2 regions of the Chromobacterium paludis genome follow, and region 1 is predicted to be linked to the other one. Evidence: predicted binding sites of a transcription regulator. Region 1 holds the regulator's gene; the other holds the start of a gene.
What was found. Region 1 encodes FNR, which switches genes on or off when oxygen is low (the NO sensors DNR and NnrR bind a similar motif). Its sites were predicted from a motif close to TTGATNNNNATCAA; they were not measured.
Positions count from the first base shown of each region.

Region 2: a site for FNR is predicted at 1,752-1,765, ahead of pflB (formate C-acetyltransferase). Genes of this name have one in related genera too.

Region 1 is NZ_CP043473.1:2,704,341-2,711,718, reverse strand. Features, by position in the region: gene FYK34_RS20505 (methyl-accepting chemotaxis protein) at 1-1,038, opposite strand, end outside; gene hemN (oxygen-independent coproporphyrinogen III oxidase) at 1,233-2,639, opposite strand; gene fnr (fumarate/nitrate reduction transcriptional regulator Fnr) at 2,745-3,491, shown strand; gene FYK34_RS12690 (DUF1853 family protein) at 3,540-4,457, opposite strand; gene FYK34_RS12685 (RNA methyltransferase) at 4,447-5,208, opposite strand; gene FYK34_RS12680 (inositol monophosphatase family protein) at 5,355-6,143, shown strand; gene FYK34_RS12675 (multicopper oxidase family protein) at 6,276-7,378, shown strand, end outside.
Region 2 is NZ_CP043473.1:496,339-503,716, reverse strand. Features, by position in the region: gene pflB (formate C-acetyltransferase) at 1-1,671, opposite strand, end outside; gene FYK34_RS02355 (formate/nitrite transporter family protein) at 1,945-2,727, opposite strand; gene FYK34_RS20380 (hypothetical protein) at 2,941-3,078, opposite strand; gene FYK34_RS02350 (HAAAP family serine/threonine permease) at 3,784-5,082, shown strand; gene FYK34_RS02345 (L-serine ammonia-lyase) at 5,260-6,666, shown strand; gene FYK34_RS02340 (HAD family hydrolase) at 6,804-7,378, shown strand, end outside.

The DNA of each region.
Region 1 (7,378 bases):
GCCGCCCAGCTGGCTGGTGATGGACATATACAGCTGCTGGAACAGCAGAATGGCCGCCAGCATGGAGACGACGCCGATGATGATGTAGCGGTTGCGCTGGCTGGCGATGCGGTCGACCCGTGCCTGCAGCAGCTGGTCCAGCCGCTCCAGCGCCTGCGTGGTGTAGGCGGCGATGATTTGGGCGCCTTCCGCGCTGTGCCCGGCCACTTTCAGCCCGTCTGCGCCGGTCTTGCCGCCTATGGCCAGATCCAGCGCGCCTTGCTGGCCCTTCAGCATGGAGGTCAGCTTGTCCTGTTGCTGGGAGAGCTCGCTCTTCAGGCTGTCGTTGTAGGCCACGGCCTTGGCGATGTCGCCGCCCAGGCCGTCGGCGGCCTCGGCGATCAAGGGCCGCAGCTCCACCAGCCTGTCCCGCTGCGCGCTGTCCAGCGCATGATTGGCCGCGGGCAGGGCCGCCAGGGCGTTGGCCTCGCCCATGAGATTAAGCAGGCTCGCCAACTTGCCGGTGGTGGCATCCATCAGATAATAGGTATCGATGTCCGGGTCCAGCGTCAGATTGGAATTGTCGCTGATCAGGCCTATCAGGGTGGACAGTTTGTCGCCGAAGTCGCTGTAGGCCGCCATCGCCTGCGCCGGCGAGCCGCCCCCGGACTGCAGCTTGTCCCAGGACGCGCTGGCCGCTTGCCAGGCACCGCCGCTGGCCAGGTCGCCGCCCAACTGATCGTTGACGGTTTTGAGCGCCTGCCAGCTGGCTTGCAGCTGCTGGACGGCGGCGGGCAGGCTGTTCTTGGCGTCGGCTTCGCCCAGGGCGGCGCGCACCGATAGTTCGCGCGCTTGTTGGGTTTGCGCCAGCATGGCGGTCAAGGGCTTCATATAGACGACGCCGACCTGCTCCTTGGCGCTGAAATCGATATTGTCTTGATTGCTGCGATACAGGCCGTAGACCAGATACAGCAGCACGATGGCGAACAAGCATCCGATTACGGCGAAACGCTGGGGATAGCTGAGGCGTTGCATCAGCCGGACGATGGGTGTGTTCATGGCGAAACTCCTACCGTATCGCTGCGGCCAAAGCGGCCGCGCAAGACAGGACGGGAAACGCTTCCGTCCCTTCAACTGTATAAGTGAAATTGCTTATTACAAGACGGAATCATAGCCATTTACACGAATGGCGGATATCGCGGGCGAGATAGGCGAGGAAAGACCGCCTCGCGGGGGGCGCGAGGCGGCGGGATTTAGATGGTTTTGGAGTAGCGGGCGTGGGTCTGGCGCTCGCGCAGATGGCGGTCGAACAACATGGCGATGTTGCGGATCAGGAAGCGCCCCTTGGGCTCCACCATCAGGAAGTCGCCGTCGAAGGACAGCAGGCCCTGCTGTTGGAAGGCGCGGATCTGCGGCATTTCCTCGGTGAAATACTGAGCGAAGTTGATGCCGAAGATTTCCTCTATCGCCTCCACCGACAAGGCGAAGCGGCACATCAGGCCCTGGATGATGGTGCGGCGCAACAGGTCGTCGTTGTCCAGCGTGATGCCGCGCACGATGGGCAGCTTGTCCGCGTCCAGCGCCGCGTAATAGCCCTCCAGCGTCTTGTCGTTCTGGCAGTAGCTGGAGCCCACCTTGCTGATGGCGGACACGCCGAAGGCCAGCATGTCGCAGTCCGCATGCGTGGAGTAGCCCTGGAAGTTGCGTTGCAGCCGGCCCTGGCGCAGCGCCACCGCCAGTTCGTCGTCGGGCTTGGCGAAGTGGTCCATGCCGATGAACACATAGCCGGCGTCGGTCAGCATCTTCACCGCATCCTGCAGGATGTCCAGTTTGACCGAGGCGGAGGGCAGGTCCGCTTCGTGGATGCGCCGCTGCGGCATGAACACCGTGGGCAGGTGGGCGTAGTTGTACAGCGCCAGCCGGTCCGGGTTCAGCTCCAGCGCCTTTTGCAAGGTGCGCAGCATGGATTCGCGCGTTTGCAGCGGCAGGCCGTAGATCAGGTCCAGGCTCACCGACTGGATGCCGGCCTCTCGCCCGGCCTCGATCACGGCGCGGGTTTCTTCCTCGCTCTGGACGCGGTTGACGGCTTTTTGCACCGCCGGCTCGAAGTCCTGCACGCCGACGCTGATGCGGTTGAAGCCGAACTTGGCCAGCTTGAGCATGGTTTCGCGCGACACCTTGCGCGGGTCGATCTCGATCGAGTATTCGCCGTCGGGCATGAACTCGAAGTGCTCGGCCAGCATGGCCATCAATCGTTCCAGCTGCGCATCGGAGAGGAAGGTGGGCGTGCCGCCGCCGAAATGCAGCTGGATGATCTTCTCGCGGCAGCCCAGTTGCGCCGCCACCAGCTGGATTTCCTTCTCCAGGTGGTCCAGATAGATGTCCGCCTTGCTCTTGTCCTTGGTGATGATCTTGTTGCAGGCGCAGTAGAAGCAGACGGTGTTGCAAAATGGTATATGCACGTAAACCGATAAAGGCTTGCGGTTGGCGCCGATGCGGCGTTGTTGCAGGCGCAGCAGATAGTCATCATCAGAGAAATTTGATGTGAAGCGATCTGCGGTCGGGTACGATGTATACCGCGGTCCAGATCCATCCAGGCGTTCGATCAGCTCGCGATCGAACTCAAAATGGGCGGGTGAGAAGGGATGGGTGGTTTTCATGTCTCATTCAGATGGAAAAACTTCCGGTGTACTGGTAAATTTGCGGAAATCCCCCATTGTCGGCATTGACTATGGTCAACCTTTACGAGCTTGCAGCCAAATAGCATGTCTGAACACAACCACACACCCCTGCATTCTTTGAAAGTCTCCTGCTCCAGCTGCAGTCTGCGCGAGCTGTGCTTGCCTGTCGGACTGAACCGCGAGGAGATGAGCCAGCTCGACACCGTGATCCGGCAGAGCCGACGCCTGAAACGCGGCGAGTACCTGTTCCACAGCGGCGAGTCTTTCAAGTCCTTGTTCGCCGTGCGCACCGGCTTCTTCAAGACCTGTGTCGCCAGCCAGGACGGCCGCGAGCAAGTGACCGGCTTCCAGATGTCCGGCGAGCTGATGGGCCTGGACGGCATTTCCACCGGCAACCACAGCTGCGACGCCATCGCGCTGGAGGACAGCGAAGTGTGCGAACTGCCGTTCAACCGCATGGAAACGCTGAGCCGCGACATCCCCAGCCTGCAGCACCACTTCTACCGGCTGATGAGCCGCGAGATCGTGCGCGACCAAAACGTCATGCTGCTGCTGGGCAATATGAAGGCGGAGGAGCGCATCGCCGCCTTCCTGCTGAACCTGTCCGGCCGCCTGTCCAGCCGCGGCTTCGCCGCCAACGACTTCATCCTGCGCATGAGCCGCGAGGAAATCGGCAGCTTCCTGGGCCTGAAGCTGGAAACGGTCAGCCGCACGCTGTCCAAGTTCCAGCAACAAGGCTGGATCACCGTCGATCACAAGCACATCCAGCTGGTGCAACTGGACGATCTGAAAGCCTTGATTTCCGGCTGCGCCCACGCCAACGGGCACTAAGCGGGGTGGGTTGAGAAGTGAGGAAGGCAGGCCATGGCCTGCCTTTTTTCATGCCTGCGCGGCGGCGATGCGCTGCCGCAGCGCGGCCAGGCGGCCGGGGTCCGGCCAGCCGGGCGGGGTGACGAAGCCGCGCGCCGCTTCGCGCCAGACGCCGTCCGCGCCAGGCTGCAGTTCCGCCACCAGCTGCGGCGCGGCGGCGGCGGACAAGCTGTCGCGCAAGGCGTGTTCTTCCTGCGTCTCCGCCTCTGCCAAGCGGGCCGGCGCCAGCCAGCGCAATCGGGGCAGCCAGGCCCAGCGCGAATTTTCGTGCCGTCTGGGCCAGGCATCCAGCCGCGGCGCGTGCCAGCCATGGAGCTGGCCGGGCGCGAGAAGGGCCGCAGGGGCGGCGCCTGCGGGATAGAAGAACCAGCCGCAGAGGCGGGCGGCGGCGCGGCAGTTCTCGAAGCCCGGCGGCAGGACGGCCCGAGCGTTGGGATGGCGCGATAAAAGCAGCTGTGTTGTATTTTTGGTCTCTTTTAACCGCCAGGCGTCATTGATACCAGGGCCGATCAGCTCATCGGGCGAGTCGCCAACTTGCAGATAAAACTTGCTGGCGGTTTCCAGATGCCAGGGTTCGCCGTCCAGGCGCAGCAGAAAATCGAACTCTCCCACCGTGCGCCGCGCCGCATTGATGACTTTCAGGTTTTCAAAAGCCAGTTCGATATGCGATGCATGGCGAAACCAAAATGAGAATAATCGTTCCGCATATTTTCCAAGGCGGACGGCCGGCGCCCCGGCGAGCCAGGCTTCCAGCGCCGCCGGCGCGCGGTCCAGTTCGGCCAGCAGATTTGCGCCGTCCGCGCCCAGCAGGCGCTCGGGCGGCATGTCCGCGCCGCACAGCCAGGGCGGGGGAGAGGTCAGCAAAAAGGCCAGATCGCGCACCGCGGGATGCGCGTAAGGCAGGTCGCAGCCTGGCTCAGTCCGCATCGCCGGAGGCTTTGCCGGCCGCGCGCTGCACTTGCTTGTAGAAGCCGCGCAGGATGTCGATCTCCTCGCGCAGCATGCCGGCGCGGTGGAACATGGTCCGCATGCGGCGCATCAGCCGCTCGCTGTTGCGGCGCTGGAAGTAGCCTATCTCGTCCATCGCCTGCTCCAGATGGCCGCACATGCCGTCCACCTCGCTCTGCGTCGCGGCCTCGCCCTCGGCGCGCAGATATTCCACGTCCACCTCGGTGTGGCTGAACAGTTCGTAAGTCATCACCTGCACCGCCATCGCCAGGTTCAGCGAGAAGTAGTCCGGATTGCCGGGGATGGTCACCAGGCGGTTGCACTGCTCCACTTCCTCGATCGACAAGCCGAAAGTTTCGTTGCCGAACACCAGGGCCACCTGCTCGCCTTCGCGCGCGCGCGCGATCAGCTCCGGCGTGGTTTGGCGCGGGGTGGACAGCGGGGTGGTCAGCTCGCGGCGGCGGCTGGTCAGCGCGCAGGCCACGGTGACGTCGGACAAGGCTTCCCGCAGCGAACCGACCACGACGGCGCGCTCCAGCAGGTCCACCGCGCCCGAAGCCAGCGTATTGGCTTCGTCGCTGGGAAACACCTTGGGCTCCACCAGGTAGAGCCGGCTCAAACCCATGGTTTTCATGGCGCGGGCGGCGGAGCCGATATTGCCCGGATGGTTGGGGCGGGCCAGCACCACGCGGATGTTTTGCAGAAAATCAGGTACTTGGGGTTTATTCATTGGCGTTTTCACATTAAAATAGCGGGCATATACCAAAAGCCCGCGCCCAGGCGTCGGGTTTTTTTGTTCCTTAACCCAGATTGTTACCAGCGGGTGTCGCGTCATCAGACGGACATCCGCTCATCGTTCAAGTGTAGAGGCCGTCAATGCATCCGATGCTCAATGTCGCGGTTAAAGCCGCTCGCCGCGCAGGCAGTGTTATCCAGCGCGCGTCGCTTAACCTCGATACCATTCGCGTAGAGAAGAAAAAGCACAATGACTTTGTGACCGAGGTGGATCGCGCCGCCGAGGAAGCGATCATCAACACCATTCTCGAGGCTTATCCGAAGCACGCGATTCTAGCAGAAGAGTCCGGCGCCAAAGGCGTGGGCTCCTCCGAATACGAATGGATCATCGACCCGATCGACGGCACCACCAACTTCCTGCACGGCCATCCGCAATACGGCATCTCCATCGCCATGGCGCACAAGGGCCAGATCCAGCAGGCGGTGGTCTACGACCCCAACCGCAACGATCTGTTCACCGCTTCGCGCGGCGTGGGCGCTTTCCTCAACGACCGCCGCATCCGCGTGTCCAAGCGCTTCATGATGAACGAGTGCGTGATCGGCACCGGTTTCCCGGTCTCCGACCAGAGCTACATTGACCAATACCTGGGCATGCTGAAGGATGTGATCGGCAAGACCGCCGGCGTGCGCCGCGAGGGCGCGGCCTCGCTGGACCTGTGCAATGTCGCCTGCGGCCGCACCGAAGGCTTCTTCGAGCTGAACCTGAAGCCGTGGGACATCGCGGCCGGCAGCCTGATCGTGCAGGAGGCGGGCGGCATCGTCACCGACTTCACCGGCGAACAGGGCTGGCTGGAGTCCGGCGACATCGTCGCCGGCAACCCCAAGGTGCTGGCCCAGCTGTTGGCCTTGCTGAGCCCGCACGTGAAATAAGCGAATTCCGCCAGAAAAACGGCAAGCCCATGGGCTTGCCGTTTTTTTTTGTCCGCGCGCGACGGGAACTGTTGGCGTTAGGCCCGCTCTACGTTCACTATACCTATGTGGGGTATCTGAATGGAGCGCGCGATGCAACGTCGTCGATTGATGCAATGGGGGGCCGCACTGGCCTTGTCGCCCTGGCTGGTCCGCGCGGCGAGGGCCGACGCGTCTCATGACGCGCACGGCTCGTCCGCCGCGCAGCCGGATCTGCCCGCCGCCACGGCGCTGGGCATGCCGCATGGCGGCGAGCTGCCGGAGCTGGCGCGGCTGCCGCTGGAGAGGCAAGACGGCGCGCTGCGCGGCTGTTTGACGGTGGCGCCCTTGAACCTGCCGCTGTTGCCGGGCGGCAAGCCCACGGCCTTTTGGGCTTACAACGACAGCGTGCCGGGGCCGGCCATCGAGCTGTTCGAAGGCGAGGCGCTGGACCTGCGCTTCGACAACCGCCTGTCGCAGCCCACTACCGTGCACTGGCACGGCCTGCCCATCCCGGCCGACCAGGACGGCAACCCGCACGATGCGGTGCCGCCCAAGCAGGGCCGCGACTATCGCTTCTCCCTGCCGCCGGACAGCGCCGGCAGCTATTGGTATCACCCGCATCCGCACGGCCACACCGCGGAGCAGGTGTACCGCGGCCTGGCCGGCGTGTTCGTGGTGCGGAGCCGCCGCGATCCGCTGGCCCATCTGCCGGAACGCTGGCTGGTCTTGTCCGACCTGAAGCTGGACGAGCAGGGGCAGATCGCCGCCAATAGCGAGGCGGACCGCATGGACGGCCGCGAAGGCCAGTTTGTCCTGGTCAACGGCGCCTGGCAGCCGCGCCTGAGCCTGGGCGTGGGCGAGCGTCAGCGCTGGCGCGTCTGGAACGCCACAAGCGCGCGCGTGCTGAAGCTGGCATTGCCGGCTCATGAGGTGTGGCTGGTGGGCACCGACGGCGGCTTGATAGAGCGGCCGCGCCGCATCGACTCCCTTGTCTTGCCGCCCGGCGCGCGGGCGGAGCTAGCGGTGACCGGCCGTTTCGCGCCGAATCAGCCGGCGGGCTTGCTGGCCCTGCCTTACGCGCGCGGCAAGATGATGGGGCCGGAACAGACCGCGGCGCTGTCCTTGCTGGGCATCGAGGCCGGCCCGGCCGTCGCCACCGCGGCCTTGCCCAAGCGGCTGCGCGCGATCCGGCCTTTGCCCAAGCCGGCAGTGCG
Region 2 (7,378 bases), 2.1 Mb from region 1:
TTCGATCTTGTAGTCGACCGCCAGGCCGTCTTCATTGCGGATGATATGGACCTTGGCGTACTTGACGGCGGACAGCGAGTCGGCGGCCACGGACAGGCCGGCGATGCCGCAAGCCATGGTGCGGACGATGTCGCGATCGTGCAGCGCCATCTCGATGCGCTCGTAGGCGTACTTGTCGTGCATGTAGTGGATACAGTTCAGCGCCTTGACGTAGGTGGCGGCCAGCCAGTCCATCATCTTCTCGAACTTGGGCATCAGTTCTTCGTAGGTCAGCACGTCGCCGGTGATCGGTTCGAAGCCCTTGGCCACCAGCGCGCCGGATTTCTCGTCGCGGCCGCCGTTGATCGCGTACAGCATGGCCTTGGCCAGGTTGGCGCGGGCGCCGAAGAACTGCATCTGCTTGCCGATCTTCATCGCCGACACGCAGCAGGCGATGCCGTAGTCGTCGCCCCAGTAAGGCAGCATCAGATCGTCGTTTTCGTACTGGATGGCGCTGGTGTCGATGGAGACCTTGGCGCAGAAGTTCTTGAAGCCTTGCGGGAAGCGGGTGGACCACAGCACGGTCAGGTTCGGTTCCGGCGCCGGGCCCAGGTTGTACAGGGTGTTCAGGAAGCGGAAGCTGTTCTTGGTCACCAGGGTGCGGCCGTCTTGGCCCATGCCGCCGATGGATTCGGTCACCCAGGTCGGGTCGCCGGAGAACAGTTGATCGTATTCCGGGGTGCGCAGGAAGCGGACGATGCGCAGCTTGATCACCAGGTCGTCGATCATTTCCTGGGCTTCTTCTTCGCTCAGCACGCCGGCGGCGATGTCGCGCTCGATGTACACGTCCAGGAAGGTGGAGACGCGGCCGAAGGACATGGCGGCGCCGTTTTGTTCCTTCACGGCGGCCAGGTAGGCAAAGTACACCCACTGCACGGCTTCGCGGGCGGTGGCGGCCGGGCGGCTGATGTCAAAGCCGTACTTGGCGGCCATCTGCTTCAGTTCGTCCAGGGCGCGGAATTGTTCGGACAGCTCTTCGCGCAGGCGCATCACGTCGTCGGTGAAGGTGGCGTTGTCCAGTTCGTGGAACACTTGCTGGCGCTCGGCGCGCAGGAAGTCGGTGCCGTACAGGGCCACGCGGCGGTAGTCGCCGATGATGCGGCCGCGACCGTAGGCGTCAGGCAGGCCGGTGATCACGCCGGACTTGCGGCAGGCCATGATTTCCGGGGTGTAGACATCGAACACGCCCTGGTTGTGGCTCTTGCGATACTTTTCCCACACTTCCTTGATCATCGGATCCAGCTTGAAGCCAAAGGCTTCCAGGCCGTTTTCGACCATGCGCAGGCCGCCGTTCGGCATGATGGCGCGCTTCAGCGGGGCATCGGTCTGCAAGCCGACGATCACTTCATTGGCCTGGTCGATGTAGCCGGCGTCATGCGCGGTGATGGAGGAGCCGCGGTCGGCGGACACATCCAGCACGCCCTTGGCGCGTTCCTGCTTCAGCAGTTCGCCCAGGGTGTCCCACAGCTTCTTGGTACGTTCGGTGGCGCCAGCCAGGAAGCTGTCGTCGCCTTCGTACGGCTGGTAGTTCAGCTGGATGAAGTTGCGGACATCGACTTTGCTCTGCCAGTCGCCGGCGACGAAATCGCGCCAGGGGTTGGCTTGAGCGGCGTTTTGAGTGATGGCGTCCATCTGGGGCCTCCTTACTTAGGCTGGGTCCGGTAACGTGTTAGATATTGAACACATACTACATTCGGAATCGAAAATTTCGTTTGACTTGGGTCAAGTAGTGCCGCGCTTCGCGCGCGATTTCGGTTCGGCTTCGCCGCGCGTGAAAACGGTGCCATACCCTTAAAATATCAATGTTTTATAGCAAAGTCGGCGCGGTGCCGCTGGCACTGCGCCGACCACATTCGAAAACGAACATTCACATGCCGTTTACTCGCATGCAAACGCCGCTGCAACTCAGACCAACTGCAATGTGTGACGTTCCAGCCGGAACACCACCAGACCGACACCCACTGCCCCGCCCACGATATTGCCCAGCGTCGCCGGCAGCATATTATGCAGGATGTCGGCCCACTCCAGGCCAGCCATGCCCTGCAGCTTGGCCAGCGCGAAAAAGGCCATGTTGGCGATGCTGTGCTCAAAGCCGGAGAAGAAGAATACGAACACCAGCAGCATGATGATCAACAGCCGCGCCGCCTCGTTGGCCAGACGCATCGGCACCCACACCGCCAGACAGATGATCCAATTGCACAATACGCCCTTCCAGAAAATTTCCATCGAGGACGCGCTCACCTTGTGCTCCACCACGCTGAACAACAGGTGATCGGCCGGCAAAGCGCCCATGCCCCCCGCGCCCGCCAGCACCGCGACAAACAGCAACACCCCGATCAGATTGCCCAGGTAAACCATCGCCCAGCTCAGGAACAGGCTGCGAGTGTGACAGCGGCCGCTGAGCCGGCCGACGGTGAAATACATCACATTGCTGGTGAACAGCTCCACTTTGCAAATGATGATGCTGACCAGGGCCACGCCGAAAAAGCCGGAAGTGGCGATGTAGTAGCCGGAATCGCCGGCCGCGAAAAACACCTGGCCCAGCTTCAGGCTGACGGCCAGCACGACGGCGATCAGCGCGCCGGCCATGGCCGCGCTGAGCAGGTAACGGCCGGGTTCGGACAGCAGCACCTTCTGCTTGCTGGCCGCTTCGTCGGCCACGTAGGCGAGTGTGGAGGAGTGGCTCATTTTCTTGCATCTCTACAGTATGGGTAAGGCGGCGTCGCCGGCGACGGCTGCGCCGTTCGCACGAAATGCGACTTCACGAAAATTTTATGTTCGTTTTAGTAAATTCGTGTTTGATAACGATCAACCCGCTGCATTCCCACCACCTCCGGCGTCAGTCTGCTGCCATCGGCGCCATGATACGCCGCCCAGCAAGGACAACCCAGCACAAAACACTCAAAGTTCTCCTATTTTTTCACACATCGCCATTTTTTCCGCCACCCAGCCGCGCTTGGCATGATCGGCGCAGCCGCGCCCCGCCGCTTGCTTCAAGTCTATGAGGCGTTCATGGGTTTCGAAATCGAATATGTTCATTTTTAATCATTATTTTTCACTTTCGAAAATTTGATGCCGAAAATCCTCTCTTTATTTGACACATTTCAACCAAAAAATTTTCCATATCAAACCATCGCCAGAATAGAACCTGTGCGATACCACTCGGCACTGCATGGCCCAAACGCTTACTCATACCTTTAAAATTCAATGCTTTACAATGCATTCACATTATCAACACTTCAAAAATCCAACTCGCCCATCCACGTTATGACGAAACAACACAGCCTGAGCCGGGCCGAAATCGAATGCTCACAACAACAGAGCAAACACTCAAATAGCGCGTCGCATCATCCGCCCAAGCATGGCAGGTTCATATTAGGTTGATTTAAAAAATATTGCTTATTCTTGCTATTTTTAAATATTTAATTCCTATAAAACAATATTTATTGGTGTTTTATTTCAAAATAAAGGCAAAAATAGCCAATCAAACTGCCTGCGCCACTGCCTTTCTCGTGTTCATTTGTTCGTTTTACGACAAATTTATATTGATTAGAATCAACTGATGTTCTTAAATGTGTACCTGCCTGACTACAAAGCCCGTAGGATGGCGACAACTCGGCAAGACAAGGCACGGCGGGCCAGCCCGCTTTGCCGGCGACACGCTCACCCCCGCCTCCCGCCCATGCAGGGACGGAAGGCTGAAAACAGAATTTCCAAAATATCGTTCGAAAAGGCACCTCGATCATGTCACAAACCATCGCTTCCACCGCTCCCCGCTCCGGCTCGTCCGGATGGACCAAGCACGACACCACCTGGATGCTCGGCCTGTATGGCACCGCCATCGGCGCCGGCGTCCTGTTCCTCCCCATCAACGCCGGCATCGGCGGCCTGTGGCCGCTGATGTTGATGGCCATCCTGGCCCTGCCGCTGACCTTCTTCGCCCACCGCGGCCTGACCCGCTTCGTGCTGTCCGGCAGCAAGGAAGGCGCGGACATCACGGAAGTGGTGGAAGAGCACTTCGGCCTCGGCGCCGGCAAGATCATCACCCTGCTGTACTTCTTCGCCATCTACCCGATTCTGTTGATGTACAGCGTGGCCATCACCAATACGGTGCTGTCCTTCCTCAATAACCAGCTGCACATCGACGTGGGCACCGGCACCGCCACCCGCGCCGTGTTCTCGCTGGCGCTGATCCTGGGCCTGATGTCCATCGTGCGCTTGGGCGGCCAGATGATCGTCAAGGCGATGAGCATCCTGGTCTACCCGTTCGTGGTGGTGCTGATGCTGCTGGCCCTGTACCTGATCCCGCAATGGAGCGACACCGCCATCCGCCACGCCGGCAGCCTGGGCGACGCCGTATCCAGCGGCGCTTTCTACAAGACGCTGTGGCTGGCCATCCCGGTGATGGTGTTCTCCTTCAACCACTCGCCCATCATCTCGTCCTTCTCTGTGGACCAACGCAAGCTGCACGGCGACGACGCCGAGCCGGCTTCCAGCCGCGTGCTGATCCGCGCCCACACCATGATGGTGCTGACCGTGATGTTCTTCGTGTTCAGCTGCGTGTTCAGCCTAAGCCCGGCCGACCTGGCCGCCGCCAAGGCCCAGAACATCTCCATCCTGTCCTACCTGGCCAACCACTTCCAAAACCCGGTGATGGAATGGGTTGCCCCTATCATCGCCATGGTCGCCATCAGCAAGTCCTTCCTGGGCCACTACCTGGGCGCCAAGGAAGGCTTCAACGGCCTGGTGATCAAGCAACTGCGCCAGAGCGGCAAGACCATCGAATCGTCCAAGCTGGACCGCTACACCGCCATCTTCATGATCGTGACCTGCTGGATCATCGCCACCATCAACCCGTCCATCCTGGGCATGATTGAAACCCTGGGCGGCCCGGTGATCGCCATGCTGCTGTTCCTGATGCCGATGTACGCCATCCAGAAAGTGCCGGCCATGAAGAAGTACTCCGGCGCCGCCAGCAACATCTTCGTGGTGCTGATCGGCCTGATCGCCATCTCCGCCATCTTCTACGATCTGATCGCCTGATCGTAAGCCAACAGGCCCCCCGCCCTTGCCGGCTGGGGGATTGGGATTCGGCCCACAGACCGCGGATTCCAGCGCTGAAACAGAGCGGCCCGGCCAGTCCGGGTCCTCCCGGCCCCCTCCCAATCGCGCTAGCGGCCTGTTCTTCTTCCAGATTCCAGCATTCAAAGAGGTAGCATCATGTTCAGCATGAGCGACATCTACAAAATCGGCGTCGGCCCCTCCAGCTCCCACACCGTCGGCCCGATGAAGGCCGGCCACCAGTTCCTGGGCGCGCTCAAGGAAACCGGCCGCTTCAACCAAGTCTCCCGCGTCCACGTGGACTGCTACGGCTCGCTGGCCCTCACCGGCAAGGGCCACTGCACCGACCAGGCCATCATCCTGGGCCTGGCCGGCAATCTGCCCGACACCGTGGACCCGGACAATTCCGCCGGCCTGATCGCCGACGTGGAAAAAACCGGCCAGCTGACGCTGGGCCGCACCCACCAGCGCGTGGCCTTCGGCATGGACTTCCATACCGCCAATCTGCCGCGCCACGAAAACGGCATGCAGATCCACGCCTTCGTCGGCGACGAAAAAGTCCTGACCAAGACCTATTACTCGATAGGCGGCGGCTTCATCGTCGACGAGGAGCACTTCGACCAATCCAGCTGCAGCGACACCCCGGTGCCGTATCACTTCGTCACCGCCCAGCAACTGATCGACATGTGCGAGGAAACCGGCCTGTCCATCGCCGCCCTGGTGCTGGAAAACGAGAAGGCCTTCCACGACGTCAAGGACACCCAGGCCCACTTCCGCCGCGTATGGGAAGTCATGAAGGGCAGCATAGAGCGCGGCATGCGCACCGAGGGCAACCTGCCCGGCCCGATGCGCATCCCGCGCCGCGCCCCGGCCCTGCACCGGATGCTGACCAGCTCGCTGACCGTGGCCAAGGACCCGATGAGCGTGATGGACTGGGTCAATATGTACGCCATGGCCATGTCTGAGGAAAACGCGGCCGGCGGCCGCGTAGTGACCGCGCCCACCAACGGCGCCTGCGGCATCGTCCCGGCCGTGCTGGCCTATTACAACCACTTCATCCAGCCGCTGGACGACGACAGCTGCCTGCGCTTCTTCCTGTCCTCCGGCGCCATCGGCTGCCTGTTCAAGCTCAACGCCTCCATCTCCGGCGCGGAAGTGGGCTGCCAGGGCGAAGTGGGCGTGGCCTGTTCCATGGCCGCGGCCGGCCTGACCGAGTTGATGGGCGGCAGCCCGTCCCAGGTGTGCATGGCGGCGGAAATCGCCATGGAGCACAACCTGGGCCTGACCTGCGACCCGGTGGGCGGCCAGGTGCAGATTCCGTGCATCGAGCGCAACGCCATCGCCGCGGTCAAGGCCATCAACGCCGCCCGCATGGCCATGCACCGCGTCAGCAGCCCCAAGGTATCGCTGGACAAGGTCATCGCCGCCATGTACGAAACCGGCAAGGACATGGACGCCAAGTACCGCGAAACCTCCTGCGGCGGCCTCGCCCTGCAGATCAAGGCGGAAAGCAAGGTCGCGCCCAGCCAAGCCATACGCTGGGTGGACGACGCGGCCTGCGCCTGACCTTAGCCTGAGCCATCAAACGCCACCCTAGCGGTGGCGTTTTTGCTGGGCAGATGCCATGATGGGCGCTCAGCAAAACCATACGCACCAGTACAGTTTAGAAAACTGTCCATGCGACTGATAACAAAGGCCTATCCGTGAACGCCAAAGCCGATTTCTGTCTGCTGTTCGATCTGGACGGCACCCTGACCCATACCGACGATCTGCACTTCGACGCCTTCCGCGCCCTGATGGCCGAGCATGGCCGCGCGCTGGATCACGACACGTTCTTGCACCACATCGTCGGCGCCACCAACGAGGCCATCATGGGCCGGCTGTTCCCGGACCTGCCGGAGCGGCACCTGGAGCTGGCCGAATGCAAGGAGCGGCTGTTTCGCGACTCCGTCACCCGGCTGACGCCGACGCCGGGCGCGCCGGAGCTGTTCGACTGGGCCGAGCGCCATGGCGTGGGCATCGCCGTGGTCACCAACGCGCCGCGCGCCAACGCCGAGCTGATGCTGGCCGGGCTGGGCCTGACGGACCGGATAGACGCGTTGGTGATAGGCGACGAGCTGGCGCACGGCAAGCCGCACCCCCTGCCCTACCAGACAGGCTTGGCCCGGCTGGGCGGCCGCGCCGAGCGCGCCTGCGCCTTCGAGGACTCCCCGTCCGGCATGCGCGCCGCCCACGCCGCCGGCATCCACAGCTACGGCATCGCCGGCGCGCTGCCGCC